4 regions of the Streptomyces asiaticus genome follow, and region 1 is predicted to be linked to each of the others. Evidence: riboswitches for the same ligand, from Rfam matches in the RefSeq annotation. Region 1 holds a riboswitch; each other region holds the start of a gene.
What was found. Region 1 has a riboswitch for cobalamin ahead of KHP12_RS01360 ((2Fe-2S) ferredoxin domain-containing protein). Riboswitches for the same ligand answer to the same signal wherever they lie in the genome.
Positions count from the first base shown of each region.

Region 2: linked by a shared signal. The riboswitch ahead of KHP12_RS33155 (ribonucleoside-diphosphate reductase subunit alpha) and the one ahead of KHP12_RS01360 ((2Fe-2S) ferredoxin domain-containing protein) in region 1 are both predicted to bind cobalamin.
Region 3: linked by a shared signal. The riboswitch ahead of KHP12_RS42615 (CbtB domain-containing protein) and the one ahead of KHP12_RS01360 ((2Fe-2S) ferredoxin domain-containing protein) in region 1 are both predicted to bind cobalamin.
Region 4: linked by a shared signal. The riboswitch ahead of KHP12_RS42830 (ABC transporter substrate-binding protein) and the one ahead of KHP12_RS01360 ((2Fe-2S) ferredoxin domain-containing protein) in region 1 are both predicted to bind cobalamin.

Region 1 covers NZ_JAGSHX010000001.1:418,833-423,202, forward strand. The annotation lists gene KHP12_RS01355 (NAD-binding protein) at 1-1,673, shown strand, start outside; cobalamin riboswitch at 1,723-1,915, shown strand; gene KHP12_RS01360 ((2Fe-2S) ferredoxin domain-containing protein) at 1,956-2,339, shown strand; gene KHP12_RS01365 (FAD-binding dehydrogenase) at 2,512-4,326, shown strand.
Region 2 covers NZ_JAGSHX010000006.1:5,991,811-5,996,180, forward strand. The annotation lists gene KHP12_RS33155 (ribonucleoside-diphosphate reductase subunit alpha) at 1-2,348, opposite strand, end outside; adenosylcobalamin (AdoCbl) riboswitch at 2,483-2,647, opposite strand; gene KHP12_RS33160 (ABC transporter ATP-binding protein) at 2,773-3,606, opposite strand; gene KHP12_RS33165 (ABC transporter permease) at 3,599-4,370, opposite strand, start outside.
Region 3 covers NZ_JAGSHX010000006.1:8,113,717-8,118,086, forward strand. The annotation lists gene KHP12_RS53620 (polysaccharide deacetylase family protein) at 1-88, opposite strand, end outside; partial or broken gene KHP12_RS53625 (polysaccharide deacetylase family protein) at 57-751, opposite strand; gene KHP12_RS42605 (polysaccharide deacetylase family protein) at 690-1,469, opposite strand; gene KHP12_RS42610 (MurR/RpiR family transcriptional regulator) at 1,434-2,090, shown strand; cobalamin riboswitch at 2,161-2,287, shown strand; gene KHP12_RS42615 (CbtB domain-containing protein) at 2,325-2,546, shown strand; gene KHP12_RS42620 (CbtA family protein) at 2,571-3,332, shown strand; gene KHP12_RS42625 (TetR/AcrR family transcriptional regulator) at 3,447-4,097, opposite strand; gene KHP12_RS42630 (FAD-dependent monooxygenase) at 4,179-4,370, shown strand, end outside.
Region 4 covers NZ_JAGSHX010000006.1:8,155,669-8,160,038, reverse strand. The annotation lists gene KHP12_RS42840 (ABC transporter ATP-binding protein) at 1-178, opposite strand, end outside; gene KHP12_RS42835 (FecCD family ABC transporter permease) at 175-1,188, opposite strand; gene KHP12_RS42830 (ABC transporter substrate-binding protein) at 1,200-2,240, opposite strand; cobalamin riboswitch at 2,301-2,514, opposite strand; gene KHP12_RS42825 (RNA polymerase sigma-70 factor) at 2,543-3,466, opposite strand; gene KHP12_RS42820 (carboxymuconolactone decarboxylase family protein) at 3,493-3,966, opposite strand; gene KHP12_RS42815 (DUF2165 domain-containing protein) at 4,156-4,370, shown strand, end outside.

The DNA.
Region 1 (4,370 bases):
AGGCGCCGGCACTGGACGAGGACGTGCTGACCGAGGCGGGCGCGGATCAGGCGACGGCGCTCGCCCTGGTCCATGACGACGACGAGACCAACATCCACGCCGCGCTGCGGGCCCGCCGCCTCAACCCCCGGCTGCGGCTGGTGATCCGGCTCTACAACCGCAAACTGGGCCAGCACCTGGAGGAACTCCTCGACGAGGCGGCGCGGGTCGCCGATCCCGGCATGGACCCGGCGGAGCTGGACGCCACCACCACCGTACTGTCGGACGCCGACACCGCGGCCCCCGCACTCGCGGCCACCGCCGTGGCGGGCACCAGCAAAGTGCTCCAGGCCGACGGGCTGCTGCTGCGCGCGGCCGAGCGCACCCCGCCCGGCACGGACGAGGTCGCCCGCCCGGGGCTGTGCACCCTCGCCCTGCTCTCGTCCACCACCAGCGACCCGGGCGGCAGCGAGGGCTCCGACAGCAGCGGGGACGAAGGGCCCAGGCTGCTGCCCGGAGACGAGGAGGTCGCCGCCGCCACCGGACGCGACACGGTGGTGCTCGAGGCCGTCTCCGCCCTCGGCGCGCCGCTGCCGCCACAGCGGCTCGGCAGTCGCAGACTGCCGCTCGCCTCACTCTTCTCCCGCCGGCTGCGCTGGTCCGTCGCCGGAATGGCCATCGCCGTGCTCGTCCTCACCATCACCTCCTGGCAGCTCACCGGAGCCGGACTGCTCCACGCGGCCTACCTCACGGTGCTGGACGTGCTGGCGATCGACGATCCGGCGCTCGACGAGCCGACCGGACGCAAGGTCCTCCAACTGCTGTCCGGGCTGACCGGACTGCTCCTGCTGCCCGTTCTGGTGGCCGCCGCGCTGGAAGCGCTGGGCACCTTCCGCACCGCGTCCGCGCTGCGCCGCCCTCCACGCGGCCTGTCCGGCCATGTCGTGCTGCTCGGACTCGGCAAGGTCGGCACCCGGGTCCTGGCCAGGCTCCGGGAGATGGACATCCCCGTGGTGTGCGTGGAGGAGGACCCCGGGGCGCGCGGCATCCCGCTGGCCCGCAGGCTCGGGGTGCCGACGGTCCTCGGCGATGTCACCCAGGAAGGCGTCCTGGAGGCCGCCAAAATCCAGCGGGCCCACGCCCTGCTCGCACTGACCAGCGTCGACACCACCAACCTGGAGGCGACGCTGTACGCCCGCTCGGTCAAGCCCCGGCTGCGGGTGGCTCTGCGCCTGTATGACGACCGCTTCGCCAACGCCGTCTACCGCACGCTGCGTGCGGCCCATCCGCGGGCCCTCACCCGCAGCCGCAGCGTCTCCAGCCTGGCGGCTCCGGCGTTCGCCGGGGCCATGATGGGACGTCAGGTCCTCGGTGCCATACCGGTCGAGCGCAGGGTGCTGCTCTTCGCCGCCCTGCATGTCGCCGGGCATCCGCGACTGGAGGGGCGTACCGTCGCCGAGGCGTTCGTACCGGGCGCCTGGCGGGTCATCGCGCTGGACGCGGCCGAGCCCGCGGACCGGCAACGCGACCTCGGGGCTGCGCCCCCTTACGACGGTGTCGTCCAGCAGGCGCCCGCCCTGGTGTGGGACCTGCACCCCGGCTATGCCCTGCGGCCCCAGGACCGCGTGGTGCTGGCGGCCACCCGCCAGGGCCTGGGTGAGATCCTGGCGGGGGCGCCGGTCCGCCGGAACTGACGCCGGGCCGCCCGTCGCCCCGCCGGGGCTGGGGCCGCGTGGTGTGGCGCTGTCCGGGATGCGATGATGCCGGGCGACAAGGGCGACGGCGGAACGAGGAAGCCGGTGTGAATCCGACGCGGTACCGCCACTGTGATCGGCGAGCGGATCCCGAACAGGCCACTGCCCACGTATGCGGGTGGGAAGGCCGGGACGAGCATCGACCCGAGAGCCAGGAGACTCACGCGGTCGCCTCCTCGATCGACACCGGGGCGGACTTCCCCGGAGGAGGGGTGATGCGGCGTGCCCGTGAGGCCGACCGACCCGCTGCCGTGCCGGGTGACCGTGTGCCGGGACTGCTGCTGCGGCAGTCCCAAGGTGACCGGCGTCGACCATGCCGCGCAGATCACGCGGCTCGGTGAGGAGGCGCCCGTACGCGTCTCCGAGTGTCTGGACGTCTGCGACCAGGCCAATGTGATCGTGGTACAGCCGTCGGCCGCCGGACGGGCCGCCGGGGGCAGGCCGGTGTGGCTCGGCCTGGTCAACGACCCGGACGCGACGGAGGACATCGTGGCCTGGGTCCGGGCGGGTGGCCCCGGGGTGGCACCGCTGCCCGACATCCTCGATCTGTACGCGTTCTCGCCGCGGGGGAGTGCCTCGGCCGAGCCGTCACCGGGCGGTAGCTGAGCACCCGAAGTCGCCTGGGGGCAAGGGAGTTGCTCGTACGAGCAGAACTCTGGCGGCCTCTCACCCTGTGGGCTACCGTCGGTAACACCTTGCCGGCCGGTAACACGATTCCGTCGCGGCACCCCCCTCCGTATCTCCCGCACCCTCCGAACCCCCTTCCGGAAGGCAGCTCATGGAGAACTCCACAGAGAATTCCGCGTCGCCCGCCGGGATCGGCGGGATCAGCCGCCGTCGCGCCCTGACGGCGGCGGGTGGTGTGCTCGCCGGCGCCGCGCTCGCCCAGACGGCGGTTCCGGCCTTCGCCGCCTCCGGCCCGTCCTCGGACGCGGACGCCATCGTGGTCGGCCACGGGCTCGCCGGGCTGGTGGCCACGGCGGAGCTGACGGCCGCGGGACGCAAGGTGCTCCTCCTCGACCAGGAGCCCGAGAGCAACCTCGGCGGCCAGGCGTTCTGGTCCTTCGGCGGCCTGTTCTTCGTGGACTCCGAGGAGCAGCGGCTGATGGGGATCAAGGACTCCCCCGAACTGGCCTGGCAGGACTGGCTCGGCACGGCCGGCTTCGACCGCGGTGTCAGCGACCCCGGCGGCCAGGACTACTGGGCCCACAAGTGGGCCGAGGCGTACGTGGATTTCGCCTCCGGGGAGAAGCGGTCCTGGCTGCACGGGCTCGGTGTGCAATGGTTCCCGATCGTCGGCTGGGCCGAACGCGGCGGCGGTCTCGCGGACGGCCACGGCAACTCGGTGCCGCGTTTCCACGTCACCTGGGGCACCGGTCCGGCCGTGGTCGAGCCGTTCGAGAAGAAGGTGCGGGCCGCCGCGAAGGACGGCCGGGTGACGTTCACGTTCCGGCACCGGGTGGACGAGCTGATCGTCACCGATGGCGCCGTCACCGGGGTGAGGGGCTCGATCCTGGAACCGAGCGACGCCGCCCGCGGCAAGCAGACCTCGCGCACCGTGGTGGGCGACTTCGAGCTCAGCGCCCCGGTGGTGATCGTCACCTCCGGCGGTATCGGCGCCAACCACGACCTCGTACGCCGGAACTGGCCCGACCGGCTCGGCTCACCGCCGAAGTTCATGGTCACCGGCGTCCCCGCGTATGTGGACGGCCGCATGCTGGCGATCACCGAGAAGGCGGGCGGACGGATCGTCAACCCCGACCGGATGTGGCACTACACCGAGGGCCTCAGGAACTACGCCCCGATCTGGCCGGGCCATGGCATCCGTATCCTGCCGGGCCCGTCGTCGATGTGGTTCGACGCGGAGGGCAGGCGCTTCTCCAGCCCCGACATCCCGGGCTACGACACCCTGCACACCCTCGGATCGATCACCGCCACCGGTCATGACTACTCGTGGTTCATCACCACCCAGAAGATCATGGCCAAGGAGTTCGCGCTCTCGGGCTCGGAGCAGAACCCGGACCTGACCAACAAGGACATCCTGCAACTCCTCTCCCGCATCTGGCAGACCCCCGAGCCGATCCAGCGGTTCCGGGACAAGGGCGAGGACTTCGTGGTCGCCACCTCCCTGCCCCAACTGGTCGCGGGCATGAACAAGTTGACCGGTGACAACCTGATCGACCTGGCGGACCTCAAGCGGCAGATCGAGGCCCGCGACCGCGAGATCGAGAATCCGTACACCAAGGACGTCCAGGTCATGGGCATCCGCAACGCGCTCGCCTACCCCGGGGACGCCCTCAGCCGCACCGCCTCCGCGCACCGGATCCTGGACTCGGCCGCCGGGCCGCTGATCGCCGTGCGCCTCAACATCCTCACCCGCAAGACCCTCGGCGGCCTCCAGACCGATCTCTCCGGCCGCGTCCTGGACGCCTCCGGCCGGCCGATCAGCGGCCTGTACGCGGCGGGCGAGGTGGCGGGCTTCGGCGGGGGAGGAGTACACGGCTACCGCTCCCTGGAGGGCACCTTCCTCGGCGGCTGCCTCTTCTCGGGCCGCACGGCGGGCCGCGCGGCGGCGTCCGCGACGGCGACCTGAACCCCGTCGGCGGGAACGGGCCCGTGGGAGACTCGTCCCGCACT
Region 2 (4,370 bases), on a different contig from region 1:
GCCGGGGCCTGCTGTACGGGGACGGTGGGGGTGGGGGTGGCGGCCGCGGCGCCGCCCCGGGCGCTCTGGGCGATCCGGGTGGCCGGACGCGAGCGCAGGTAGTACGTGGTCTTGATGCCGCGCTTCCAGGCGTAGGCGTACATCGAGCTGAGCTTGCCGATGGTCGGTGAGGCCATGAACAGGTTCAGCGACTGGCTCTGGTCCAGGTACGGCGTGCGGGCCGCCGCCATGTCGATCAGGGCGCGCTGCGGGATCTCCCACGCGGTGCGGTACAGCTCCCGTATGTCCGCGGGCACCCAGGAGAAGTCCTGGACCGAGCCATTGGACTCGCGCAGCGCCTCACGGGTCTGGGCGTCCCAGACGCCCAGCTTCTTGAGGTCGTCCACCAGATAGGAGTTGACCTGGAGGAACTCCCCGCTGAGCGTTTCGCGCTTGAAGAGGTTGGAGACCTGCGGCTCGATGCACTCGTAGACGCCCGCGATGGAGGCGATGGTCGCGGTCGGCGCGATCGCCAGCAGCAGCGAGTTCCGCATCCCGGACTTCGCCATCCGCGCGCGCAGCGCCTGCCAGCGCTCCGGCCAGGTGGCCACCGCGTCCGTGTAGTGGTCCGGGTGCAGCACACCGCGCGCGGTGCGGGTCTCGGCCCAGGCGGGGTGCGGGCCGTGGCGCTCGGCGAGCTCGCAGGACGCCTCGTACGCGGCGAGCATGATGCGCTCGGAGATCCGCGTGGAGAGCGCCGTGGCCTCGGACGAGTCGAACGGCAGCCGCAGCCGGAAGAAGACGTCCTGGAGCCCCATGAGGCCCAGACCCACCGGGCGCCAGCGGGAGTTGGAGGCCCCGGCCTCCTCCGTGGGGTAGAAGTTGATGTCCACCACGCGGTCGAGGAAGGTCACGGCGGTGTGGACGGTGGCGTCCAGGCGCTCCCAGTCCAGCTGCCCGTCCTCGCCCAGGTGCGCGGCGAGGTTGACCGATCCGAGATTGCACACGGCGGTCTCGCCGTCGTTCGTGACCTCCAGGATCTCGGTGCAGAGGTTGGAGGAGTGGACGACCCTGCCGGGCTCGGCGGTCTGGTTGGCGGTGCGGTTGGCGGCGTCCTTGAACGTCATCCAGCCGTTGCCGGTCTGCGCGAGGGTGCGCATCATCCGGGCGTACAGCTGGCGCGCCGGGACCTGCTTGACGGCCTTGCCCTCGGCCTCGGCCCTGCGGTACGCGGCGTCGAACTCCTCGCCCCACAGGTCCACCAGATCGGGCGCGTCGGCCGGGGAGAACAGCGACCAGTCGGCATCCGCCTCGACCCGCCGCATGAACTCGTCCGGGATCCAGTGGGCGATGTTGAGGTTGTGGGTGCGGCGGGCGTCCTCGCCCGTGTTGTCCCGCAGCTCCAGGAACTCCTCGAGGTCCGCGTGCCAGGTCTCCAGGTAGACACAGGCCGCGCCCTTGCGCCGGCCGCCCTGGTTGACGGCGGCAACCGAGGCGTCGAGCGTGCGCAGGAACGGCACGATGCCGTTGGAGTGCCCGTTGGTGCCCCGGATCAGCGAACCGCGGGCCCGGATGCGGGAGTAGGACAGGCCGATGCCGCCCGCGTGCTTCGACAGCCGCGCCACCTGGTGGTAGCGGTTGTAGATAGAGTCCAGCTCGTCCAGCGGGGAGTCCAGCAGATAGCAGGACGACATCTGCGGATGCCGGGTGCCGGAGTTGAACAGCGTGGGGGAGCTGGGCAGATACGACAGCGTGCTGGTCAGCCGGTAGAGCTCGGCCACATCGTCCAGCGCCCGCTCCGAGAGGTTCTCGGCGAGCCCGCAGGCCACGCGCAGCAGGAAGTGCTGCGGGGTCTCGATCACCTGACGGGTGATCGGGTGGCGCAGCAGATAGCGGCTGTAGAGGGTGCGCAGCCCGAAGTAGCCGAAGCGGTTGTCGGCGCCGTCGGCCAGCGCCCGCTCCACCAGCGCGTCCAGCCGCTCGGCGTGGGCGGCGGCGAACTCCGCGGTGGAGTCGGCGAGCAGGCCCTCGCGGTGGCCCACCCGGACGGAGGTGGAGAAGGAGACCGCGCCCTGCCCGGCCGCCTCCTCCGTGATGGTCAGCGCCAGCAGCCGCGCCGCGAGCCGTGAGTACTCCGGCTCCTCGGCGATCAGTCCGGCCGCCGCCTCGGTCGCGAGCCCGCGCAACTCCGCCTCGTCCGAGCCGGGATGACGGCCGCGCAGGGCGGCGGCCGCGACCTTGCCGGGGTCGGTGGCGGGCAGGTCGGCGGTGAGTCCGGTCAGAGTCCGTAGCAGGGCGGTCCCGGGCGCGTCGTCCGCTGCCTGAGAAGCCGCCTGCGCTGAAACCGGATCGGCGGGCGCGATGGTCACTGAGGTGCTCTCCTTCGCTCGGTCAGGGCCTGTCCGGATCACAACTCCGGACGGGCCTGAGGCCGCGAAGGGTGGTGCGACGGTCGCGTACGGGCATGCCGGTGCCGCACTCCTCGTACGCCAGACACACCACGCAGCGTCCATCGGCCCAACCCTCGAGGCCGGGGGACGTGTTCACAGGGCTGTCGGCAGGCGCTCGGACTTACGGGCACGCCGAATTGAGCGCACACGTACACCGTTGCGGGACAGTTCCGGATTCCCACCGGATTCCCCTGCGGCGACAGCGAGGACGAGCATACATCTTGTGTTGGCCGACGCACGTGCCCCCATATCTTGTGTCGGAGCTGCGGAGTTTCGCATGAATGTGCTAGTGCGTTCCGGCCCGGCGAGCCAGCGTCCTGGTCGGGCGGCGCCCAGGCGGGGCCTACTTGCCGGTCTCCTTCTCGTACGCCTTGATGACCTCGTCGGTCGGGCCGTCCATCAGCAGCTCGCCCTTCTCCAGCCACAGCACCCGGTCACAGGTGTCCCGGATGGACTTGTTGTTGTGGCTGACGAGGAAGACCGTGCCGGCCTCCTGACGGAGCTCCCGGATCCGGGCCTCGGAACGCTTCTGGAACTTCCTGTCACCCGTGGCCAGCGCCTCGTCGATCATCAGCACATCGTGGTCCTTGGCCGCGGCGATGGAGAACCGCAGCCGGGCCGCCATACCCGAGGAGTACGTACGCATCGGCAGGGTGATGAAATCACCCTTCTCATTGATACCCGAGAAGTCCACGATGCCCTGGTAACGCTCCCGGACCTGCTCACGCGACATCCCCATCGCCAGACCGCCCAGGATCACATTCCGCTCACCGGTCAGGTCGTTCATCAGCGCCGCGTTCACCCCCAGCAGCGACGGCTGACCATGGGTGTAGACCTTGCCGCGCTCGGTGGGCAGCAGCCCCGCCACCGCCTTCAGCAGGGTCGACTTCCCCGACCCATTGGACCCGATCAGACCGATCGACTCACCCTTGTACGCCACGAAGGTGACCCCGCGCACCGCGTGCACCTCACGCATGCCCGGCGCATTCTTGCGGCCCAGCAGGCGGCTGAGGGCGGCGGTGGCACTGCCCTTCCCCTTGGGGCCGCCGTTGACCCGGTAGACGATATGGACGTCGTCGGCGATGACGGTGGGCACCCGCGCCGGCGCGGAAGCCGCCCGAGCGGCCTGGTCGGCCCGCTCCGCCTGGGCACCTTTGTCGAGGGTCTGCTCAGCCACGGCCGTACTGCTCCTCTGCCTTCCAGAAGTACACGAATCCCCCGACACCGAAGAGCACCGCCCAGCCCAGGGCCAGCGCCCACACATGCGGCGGCAGGTTCGACGAGGGGTAATCGTTGATCAGGGCGTACCGCATCAGGTCCATGTAAACGGCCGCCGGATTCGCCAGCATGGCGTCGCTGATCCAGCCGCTCGCTCCCGCGTGTTCGAGGGTGCGGGCCAGCGGAAACATCACGCCCGAGGCATACATCCAGGTGCGCAGAATGAAGGGCAGCAGCTGCGCGAGGTCCGGTGTTTTGGCCCCGAGCCGCGCCACGATCAGCGACAGGCCGGTGTTGAAGACGAATTGCAGGGCCAGGGTGGGGACAATCAGCAGCCAGGCCAGTGCCGGGAAGTGGCCGAAGCCCACCAACACGACGGCCAGCACGATCATCGAGAACAGCAGCTGCTGGAGCTGCTGGAGCGCGAACGAGATGGGGAGTGAGGCGCGAGGGAAGTGCAGGGCCCGCACCAGCCCGAGATTCCCGGAGATCGCCCGTACGCCCGCCATGGCGGAACTCTGGCTGAAGGTGAAGACGAACACACCCGTCACCAGGAACGGAATGTACACGTCGTTCGGCAGGCCCCGGTTGCTCTTCAGCAGCATGCCGAAGATGAAGAAGTAGACCGCCGCGTTGAGCAGCGGGGTCGCCACCTGCCACAGCTGACCCAGCTTGGCCTGGCTGTACTGGGCGGTGAGCTTTGCCTGCGAAAAGGCCAGGATG
Region 3 (4,370 bases), on a different contig from region 1:
TCCGCACCTGACCGGCGGGGTAGGCCGGTCCGTAGGTGAACATGAAGCGGGGGACGTCATTGAGCTCCCAGTGGGCCGGAACGTCCACCAGCGGGGTGGCGCCGGGGCCGGTGGCCGGGTGCAGCAGGGTCGGCCGGTCGTCGACGGTCGTCGCCCCGGGCCAGGGAGGTCCAGGTGAACCCCAGTTCGCCCAGCACACCGGCGGTGTCGTCGCCGATCTCCGCGGAGGGCGGCCGGAAGCCGGTGGGCCGCCGTCCGGAGATGTCCTCCAGCACCCGCGCGGAACGCTCGGTGGCGCGCCGCTGCCCCTCGGCGGCGAGGTCGCGTAGTCCTCCAGGCCGTCGCCGCGGGAGCCGATCTCGTGGCCGCGGGCGGCCACGTCCCGCACCGTCTCCGGGTAGCGCTCGGCCACCGTCGCCGGGATCATCCAGCTGGCGCGGACACCGGCCGCATCGAGGGCGTCGAGCATCCGGGGCGCGCCGCGCTTCGGACCGTACTCGCCCATGGACAGGGTCTTGGGCCGCTCATGGCAGGACTCGTCCAGCCGCAGCCAGAACGGCTCCGCGTCGAGGTTCACCGTCACCACGACCGCGCACCGGGCGCCGTCCGGCCAGGGCGGGTTCCCCTCCAGCCGGGGCCGCGCGTGCTCGCTCTTCACCGGGCTCTCCTTCCGCCCCGTCCCTGGCGTCTCAGTGGTACGTCCGCCACCACTGGGCGATCTGGTTCCCGGTGGCGAACCACACATCGTCATGGGAGCGGATGTGCTCGATGAGCCGGCGCAGCAGCGGCACCCGGCTCGGCTTGCCCATGACTTCCGGGTGCATCATCACGACGTAGCAGAGCCCGTAGCGGTAGTAGCCGTCGAACTCCCGCCGCCAGTTGTCGAGGGTGAGCTCGGTGCCGGCCATCCGGTCCTGGCTGCGCGGCTCCGCCGGGATGTCGTTGTAGGCGAACTGGGGGAAGTCGTCCAGCTCCCCCTGCGCGGGGATCTCGATGAGGTCGGTGTCGCGTCCGTCGATCCGCCAGCGGTACGGGCGGTCGTCGCCGCGCATGGAGCTGGAGTAGGAGAAGCCGAGATCGCACAGCAGCTGGGGGCTGTCGGCGCCGAAGTCACCGGAGGGCGTGCGGAATCCCATGGCCGTGGTGCCGGCCACCCGTTGGAAGATCTCCTGGCTGCGCTCGATCAGCGCGCGCTGCTCGGCGATGGTCCTGGAGTAGTACAGCTCGTGCAGATAGCCGTGGTGGCCCAGCTCATGGCCGCGGTCCGCGATGGTCCGCAGCAGGTCGGGCCAGCTCTCGGCGGTCCAGCCGGGGACGAAGAAGGTGGCGGGGATCCGGAAGTCCGCCAGCAGGTCCAGGATCCGGGGGGTGCCCCGGTGCGGGCCGTACGCGCCGAGCGAGAACAGCCGCGGGGAGCGCCAGATGTCGGGGGCGTGGCCGAGGTTGGCCAGCAGCGCCGGGCCGTCCACGTCGAAGCTCAGCAGCACGGCGCAGCGGGCGCCGCCCGGCCACCGGGGTCGCTCGACCGCCCCGGCCGGGGCCGCATCCACGAGACCCGGCGCAGCCTGCGCGCCGACGCCTTCGCCGCGGCCGTGGAGCGGCTGCTGCCCGCCGAGGAGGTCATGATCTTCGGCGCCGGCCCGTCCGGCATCATCGCCGAGTACCTCGCGCTGAGGCTCAACCGGCTGGGGCTCAAGGCCCGTCACACGGCGGACATGGGTTTCAGACTGCCGGACGCGCTGGTGCCGCTCTCGGCGGACGACGTCGTGGTGATCTTCGCCCCGGCCCGGCTCTTCAAGGAGATCGAGGTCATCATCGACCACGCCGAGGAGGTGGGCGCCCCCGTCGTCCTGATCACTGACGCCCTCGGCCCGGCGCTCGGCGACCGCGTGGCCGTCACCCTCCTGGCCACCCTCTCCGCCTCCGGCGCCACCCGCGAGACCCTCGGCTCACTGGCCGTCGTCGACGCCCTGGCCCTGGCCGTGGCCTCCCAGTTGGGCGAGCGCGCGCTGGAGACCTCCGAACTGCTGGCCCGTCTGCGCGGTCACTTCCTGCCGCCCAACAGCCCCCATTACGGCCGCGACGAGTGAGGTTGTGCGCGTCCCGTCGGCGTCTCACCAGGTGGCCGGTCTTGGCCAGGCATCCGACACGCGGTACCGTCGGTGCGATATCGACGATGGTCTGACGGAAGCCGGTGGAAATCCGGCACGGTCGCGCCACTGTGAACGGGACGTATCCGAAGGGGACGTCCGTGAGTCAGACCCGCAGCCATCGTCCTGTGCACCACCGAGATGGGACGCGAACTCCCGTAGGAGGCCACTGCCATGGCGCAGCATGTCGCGCAGCCGACAGCCACCACCCCCGAACTGCCCGCCACGCTGCCGCTGAAGGCGATAGCTCCCTGGGCCGTCTTCTTCGGCATCCTGATGCTGATCCTGCTGTACTTCGTCGGCGCCGAGCAGGGCGCGACCGCGGTCGTCTCCGGCTCGGGTGTCCATGAGTGGGTGCATGACGCCCGCCATCTGCTCGGCTTCCCCTGCCACTGAGGAGGCGAGGGACGCCGCACCCCCATGAACTCCGCAACAGTGAGAAACCTGTTGGTGCGGGGCATGCTCGCCGGTCTTGGTGCCGGTGTGCTCGCCCTGATCGCCGCCTATTTCCTCGGTGAGCCGAACGTCGACCGCGCGATCGGCTTCGAGGAGGCCCACGCCCCCGCGCATGAGCACGAGGTCGAGATCGTCTCCCGCAGTCTTCAGTCCACCGCCGGTCTGGCCACCGGTGTGCTGATCTACGGGATCGCGTTCGGCGGTATCGCCGCCCTCGCCTACTGCGTCGCCCTCGGCCGCGTCGGCCGCTTCGGCCCGCGGGCCACCGCGCTGCTGCTGTCCGGCTGCGCGCTGCTCGCGGTCTACGTCGTGCCGTTCCTGAAGTACCCGGCCAACCCGCCCGCCGTCGGCAACGGCGACACCATCGGCAAGCGGACGACGCTGTACTTCCTGATGATGGTGCTCAGCGTGCTCCTCGCGATCGCGGCCACCATCCTGGGCAAGCGGCTCGCCCCGAGGCTGGGCACCTGGTACGCCACCGTCGCCGCGGTGGCCGCCTTCGCCGTCGTCATCGGGCCGGCGTTCGCCTTCCTGCCCGTCGTCAACGAGGTCCCGGCGGACTTCCCGGCCACCGTCCTGTGGCGGTTCCGGCTGTCCGCCCTCGCCATGCAGGTGATCCTGTGGGGTGGCTTCGGCCTCCTCTTCGGCGAACTCGCCGAGCGGCTGCTGAACCCCAAGCCCGCGAAGGCCGAGGAGAGCCGGGCGATGGCGGCCGCCCCGAACTGACCACACCGAGACGCACGAGGGCCCGCGGAGCGGTTTCCGGGGGCCCTCTCGCGTTGGGCGGGCACGTCCGGTCCAGACGTCGCGCTCTGGCCGGTCACCCTGCCGCGCCTGGAGTCACTTCCGCGGGGGCAGGTGCCGCAGTCCGTTCTCCAGCAGCGCGAACGCGTGCTCCGCGTCGGCCACCGCACCCGTGTAGCGCTCGTCGGCCGGTTCCCCGTACGTCACGCGTCGGGTGTTGTCCTGTGCCAGTGACCACTGGACGGCGACGATTTGGACGGCGGCCAGCCGCGCGGTGAGCTCCGGGGTCTCCGCCGTCTCCCGCAGCGCCCGCGCGAGCTCGCGTTCGGCACCGGCCTTGAACCGCTCCATCCGGGCCACCAGCGAGGGTGTGTCGAGGATCATCCGGGTGAGCTTGAGGATCTGGGGATGGTCGTTGAGCCCGGTGATCGGGTCCCGTTCGCGCAGGCCCTTGAGGAAGTGCTCGCGCAGTGCGGTCAGCGGGGCGGTGCGGGGTGGGCGGGCCCGTACGACGCGGGCGCTTTCGGCCTCGTGGTCGGCGAGGCGGTGCACCACGAGGTCTTCCTTCGCCGGGAAGTAGGCGAAGAGCGTGCGCTTGGACACCTCGGCCGCCTCGGCCACCTGGGCCACCGAGACCTGGTTGAAGCCGTGTTCGAGGAAGAGCGTGATCGCCGCCTCGGAGATCGCCGCGTGGGTCCGCTGCTTCTTCCGCTCCCGTAGCCCTGGCTTGCCGTCCACGACGACCACCGTAGCAGAGCACTTGCCCTCAGGAGATTTCTGCACCTGGTATACATATAGCCCGAGGCGAGAAATCGAGGAGGAGTGACCGTGTCCACGGAGAAGACGGCGAAGACGGAGAAGACGGCGAGCGCGGCCGACGTCGTCATCGCGGGCGCCGGCCCGACCGGGCTGATGCTGGCGTACGAGCTGGCGCTGGCCGGGGTCGAGACCCTGGTGCTGGAGAAGCTGGACCAGCGCATCGAGCAGGTGAAGGGCGGCGCGATCCAGCCCCGTACGGCC
Region 4 (4,370 bases), on a different contig from region 1:
CCGAGCCGTTGGGGCCGAGCAGACCCACCGTCTCGCCGGGCCGCAGGGTGAGGGAGATGCCGTCGACGATCAGCCGGCCGCCGGTGCGGCGGCTGACGCGGTCCGCGCGGAGCCCGGACACCGCTTCCCCGGTGGCGAGGGACCCCAGGCCGGGCGTTTCCGCGGTGGAGTCGGTCATGTCGTCCTCCGGCCGCGGTAGAGCACGGCGACGAAGGCCGGTACGCCGATGAGGGACGTCACCACGCCCACCGGGACCTCCTGGGGGTCGATGACGGTACGGGCGGCGGTGTCCACCCACACCAGGAAGATGGCCCCGGCCAGTGCGGTCACCGGCAGCAGACGGGCGTGGCCGGAGCCGGTGAGGGCGCGGGTGGCGTGCGGGAGGACCAGGCCGACGAAGCCGATGGCGCCGGCGGAGCTGACCAGGGTCGCGGTGAGCAGCGCGGTCGCGCACAGCAGGACGAGACGGGTGCGGGCCACCCGGACACCGAGCGCCGCAGCGGCCTCCTCCCCGAAGGCGAACGCGTCCAGGGTGCGTGCGTGGCCGAGACACACCACGAGCACGGCGGCCAGGACGGCGGTGCACAGCAGCACATCGCCCCATCCGGCGCCGGTGAGCGAGCCGAGGAGCCAGAACAGCACGGCCCGGGTGGTGTCGGCGTCCGCCGAGGTGAGGACGATGAACGAGGTCAGCGCGGAGAACAGCTGCATGGCGGCCACTCCGGACAGCACCACGCGGTCGGTGCTGCCACCAAGGCTGTGGCTGAGCACCAGGACCAGGCCGAACGACAGCAGCGCACCGGTGAACGCGCCCGCCGACAGGGACACGGCCCCGCCACCCACGCCGAGCACGACCACGGCGACGGCGCCCGTGGAGGCGCCCGAGGACACCCCGAGCACGAAGGGATCGGCCAGCGGATTGCGCAGCAGGGACTGCATCACGGCCCCGCAGAGGGCAAGACCCGCCCCGCACACCGCGGCCAGCAGCGTGCGCGGCATGCGCAGGTTCCACACGATGCCGTCCCGGAGCGGCGGCAAGGTGCTCTCCCCCAGGCCGAGATGGGCGGTGACCGCCGCCCATACGTCGGCCGTGGAGATGTCGGCCGGGCCGATGGTCACGGCGAAGGCGACCGACGCGAGCAGCGCGGCCAGCCCTCCCGCGAGCAGCGGCAGGAGGCGAGTGCTCAGGTGGCCGGCACTCACTTGGCGAGCCCGAAGTCGCGCAGCCCGGCGGCGACCTGTTCCACCCCTTCGACCGTACGGATGGACGGGTTCATGGCCTGCCCGCTCAACAGGATGTACCGCTTCCTCTTCACCGCGGTGAGGTTGCGGGTGGCGGCGTTGGTCTCGAGGAAACGCATCTTGGCCCCGGCGGTCTCCGCGGTCTGCTGCCTGCGTGTGAGATCGCCGAGGACGATGACGTCCGGGTCGCGGTCGGCCACGGTCTCCCAGTTGATCTGCGGCCACTCGTCGTGGGTGTCGGAGAAGGCGTTCTCCGCCCCGACGGCCCGGGTGATGGCACCCGGCGCGCCACAGCAGCCGGCGAGGTAGGGCGACTGGGAGTTGGCGAACCAGTACATGAGGGAGACACCGGAGGCGTCCAGTCCCTCCGTGGCCTTGTGCACGCGCTCCTTCAGCCGCGCGACGAGCCTCTCTCCGCGCTCGTCGACACCGAACGCGTGGGCCAGATCGCGTATCTCGCCGTAGACGACATCAAGGGTGAGGGGCTTGCCGCGGGAGCCGTCACCACCGCTGTCGGTGTCCCTGCCCGCCGCGCAGTCGGAGGGCGAGACATATGTGGGCACGCCCAGCTTCTCGAACTGCTCGCGGGTGGCCACGCCGCCCTTGCCGAGGGTGGAGACGAACGAGGCGGTGACGAAGTCGGGTTCGGCGTCCAGGGACTTCTCGAAGGACGGCGCGTTGTCCGCCAGGCGCTCCACCGTGGCGTTGGCCTTCTCCAGGCCCTTCATCACCGGGTCGGTCCAGGTGGCGGTGGCCGCCACGCGGTCGGCGAGGCCGAGCGAGAGCAGGATCTCCGTGCTGCCCTGGTTGAGCGACAGGGCCCGCTTCGGGGCGGATTTCAACGTGACCTTGTGGCCACAGTTGTCGATCGTGCGCGGATAGCCCGAACCGGCGCGCTTCCCGGAGTCCGCGCCGTCATGGCCCGAGCCACCGCACGCGGTGAGCAGCAGGGCGGGGGCGAGCAGGAACGCCGCGGTACGGCGGGCGGAGCGGAGCACGGGCAGCCTCGGTGGTCGGGGCTCGTACGCGGAGCCTGGCCTTTGGTCGTCCTCCGCGCACCGGGCGCGGAGGTGCCAGCAGGTCTTCGGACTCGGGCTCGTCCGGACGGGGCCCCTTCCCGGTGCTCGTTCGCGACGGCCCCGCGGCCGTCACGGACTCCTCCCAGTGGTGTCACCTGCCCCGCCCGTCCCCCTCACCGCTGCGCGTCAGCTCCGGATTCACACCGGATTCCCTGGCCTCGGATGTGGCACGACTGGCTCCGACGAGACTACCAAGAGCGCGGAACGGCCACGTCCCACGGTCAGTTCGGCCGCCGACGTGCCTGCTTCACCTCGCGGTCCACGGCCCAGGCGTCCCCGACCGGCCCGAGGTGGCCGAGCTTGTCGGGGTTGACCACCGTGCGAATGGTCTGGATCTGCCCGTCGAGCACATCGAGGACCAGGGTGTGGAGCACCTTGCCGTCCCGGTCGCGGAGGATCGCGCCGGGCTGGCCGTTGACCTCGCGCGGCTCCAACGACACATCGATCCGCAGCAGCCAGGGGAAGACACCGCCCAGCAGCCGCGCCACGTTCTCCGCGCCCGTGACGGCCCTGGCCAGCTGCGGGGCCTTGCCGCCGCCGTCCCCGACCAGCCGCACATCGGCGGCCAGCAGCTTCCGCAGCCCGCCCACATCGCCGTCCTTCAGCGCGTCGAAGAACCGCGTGGCCAGCTCCTGCCGCTCCCGCCGGTCCGCCGCGAACCGCGGCCGTCCGTCCCGCATGTGGCGCCGCGCCCGTACCAGCAGCTGCCGGCATGCGGCCTCCGACCGCTCCACCGCCGTGGCGATCTCGTCGAACCCGAAGGCGAACACCTCCCGCAGCACGAACACCGCCCGCTCCAGCGGGCTGAGCCGCTCCAGGAGCAGCAGCGCCGCCATCGAGACCGAGTCGGCCAGCTCCACCGCCCGGGCCGGATCCTGATACGGATCGCTGAGCAGCGGCTCGGGGAACCACGGGCCCACGTACTCCTCCCGTCGCACCCGCGCGGAGCGCAGCACATCGATCGAGACGCGTGTCACCGTGGCCGACAGATACGCCTTGGTCGACGTGGGCCGGGTGGCCGAGCCGTCGAAGCGCAGCCACGTTTCCTGCACCGCGTCCTCGGCCTCGCTCACACTGCCCAGGATCCGGTAGGCGATCGAGAACAGCAGTGGCCGCAGCTCCTCGAACTCCTCGACCTCGCTCACGCCGATTCCTCCGTTGCCGATACCGGTCAGTGGAACTGCCCGACCTGGTAGTTGCCCGCCGGCTGCTGGGTGATGGCGTTCAGCCGATTCGCCATGTTCATGAACGAGACCAGGATCACCAGGGCGGTGAGCTGCTCCTCGTCGTAGTGCTTGGCGGCGTTCGCCCATACCTCGTCACTGACGCCACCGGCCGCGTCCGCGATCCGGGTCCCCGCCTCCGCCAGCTCCAGCGCGGCGCGCTCGGCGTCGGTGAAGACCGTGGCCTCCCGCCATGCCGCCACCAGGTGCAGCCGCACCGCGGTCTCACCGGCCGCGGCGGCTTCCTTGGTGTGCATGTCGAGGCAGACGGCGCAGCCGTTGATCTGGCTCACGCGCAGCGCCACCAGCTCCTGGGTGGCGGGCGGCAGCGGCGAGTCCTTGACCGCCTTGCCCGCCGCCATGACGGGCTTGAGGACCTTGCCCGCGGTCGGGCTGGCGGAGTAGTTCAGTCGCGCGTCCATGGTGTGCTCCTCCGTGGTTGTCAGTGGCTACACCCCTGAGACGAGATGGCCCCACCCCCTGTGACATGGACGCATGTGACCTGCGTCTCCCCACCACCGGGCCCACTGAGCCAAACAGTTGTACGCTACCGCTCGGTCCGATCAATGGAATGTCCGATCAACGGAATACAACGGGGAGACAGAGTCATCGTGAGCGAGCGAACCGGCAGAATACGTTCCCCTCGCACCTACTCCGCCGTCTCGGGGCTGCTCACCGGGACGATCGCGCTGTACATCGCGCTTGTCGCCTTCGGTAACATCACCGACTTCGACACCAATCAGCAATTCGTCCGCCATGTCCTGGCGATGGACACCACGTTCAAGGACGACGACCTGATGTGGCGGGCCATCAAGTCCACCGCGCT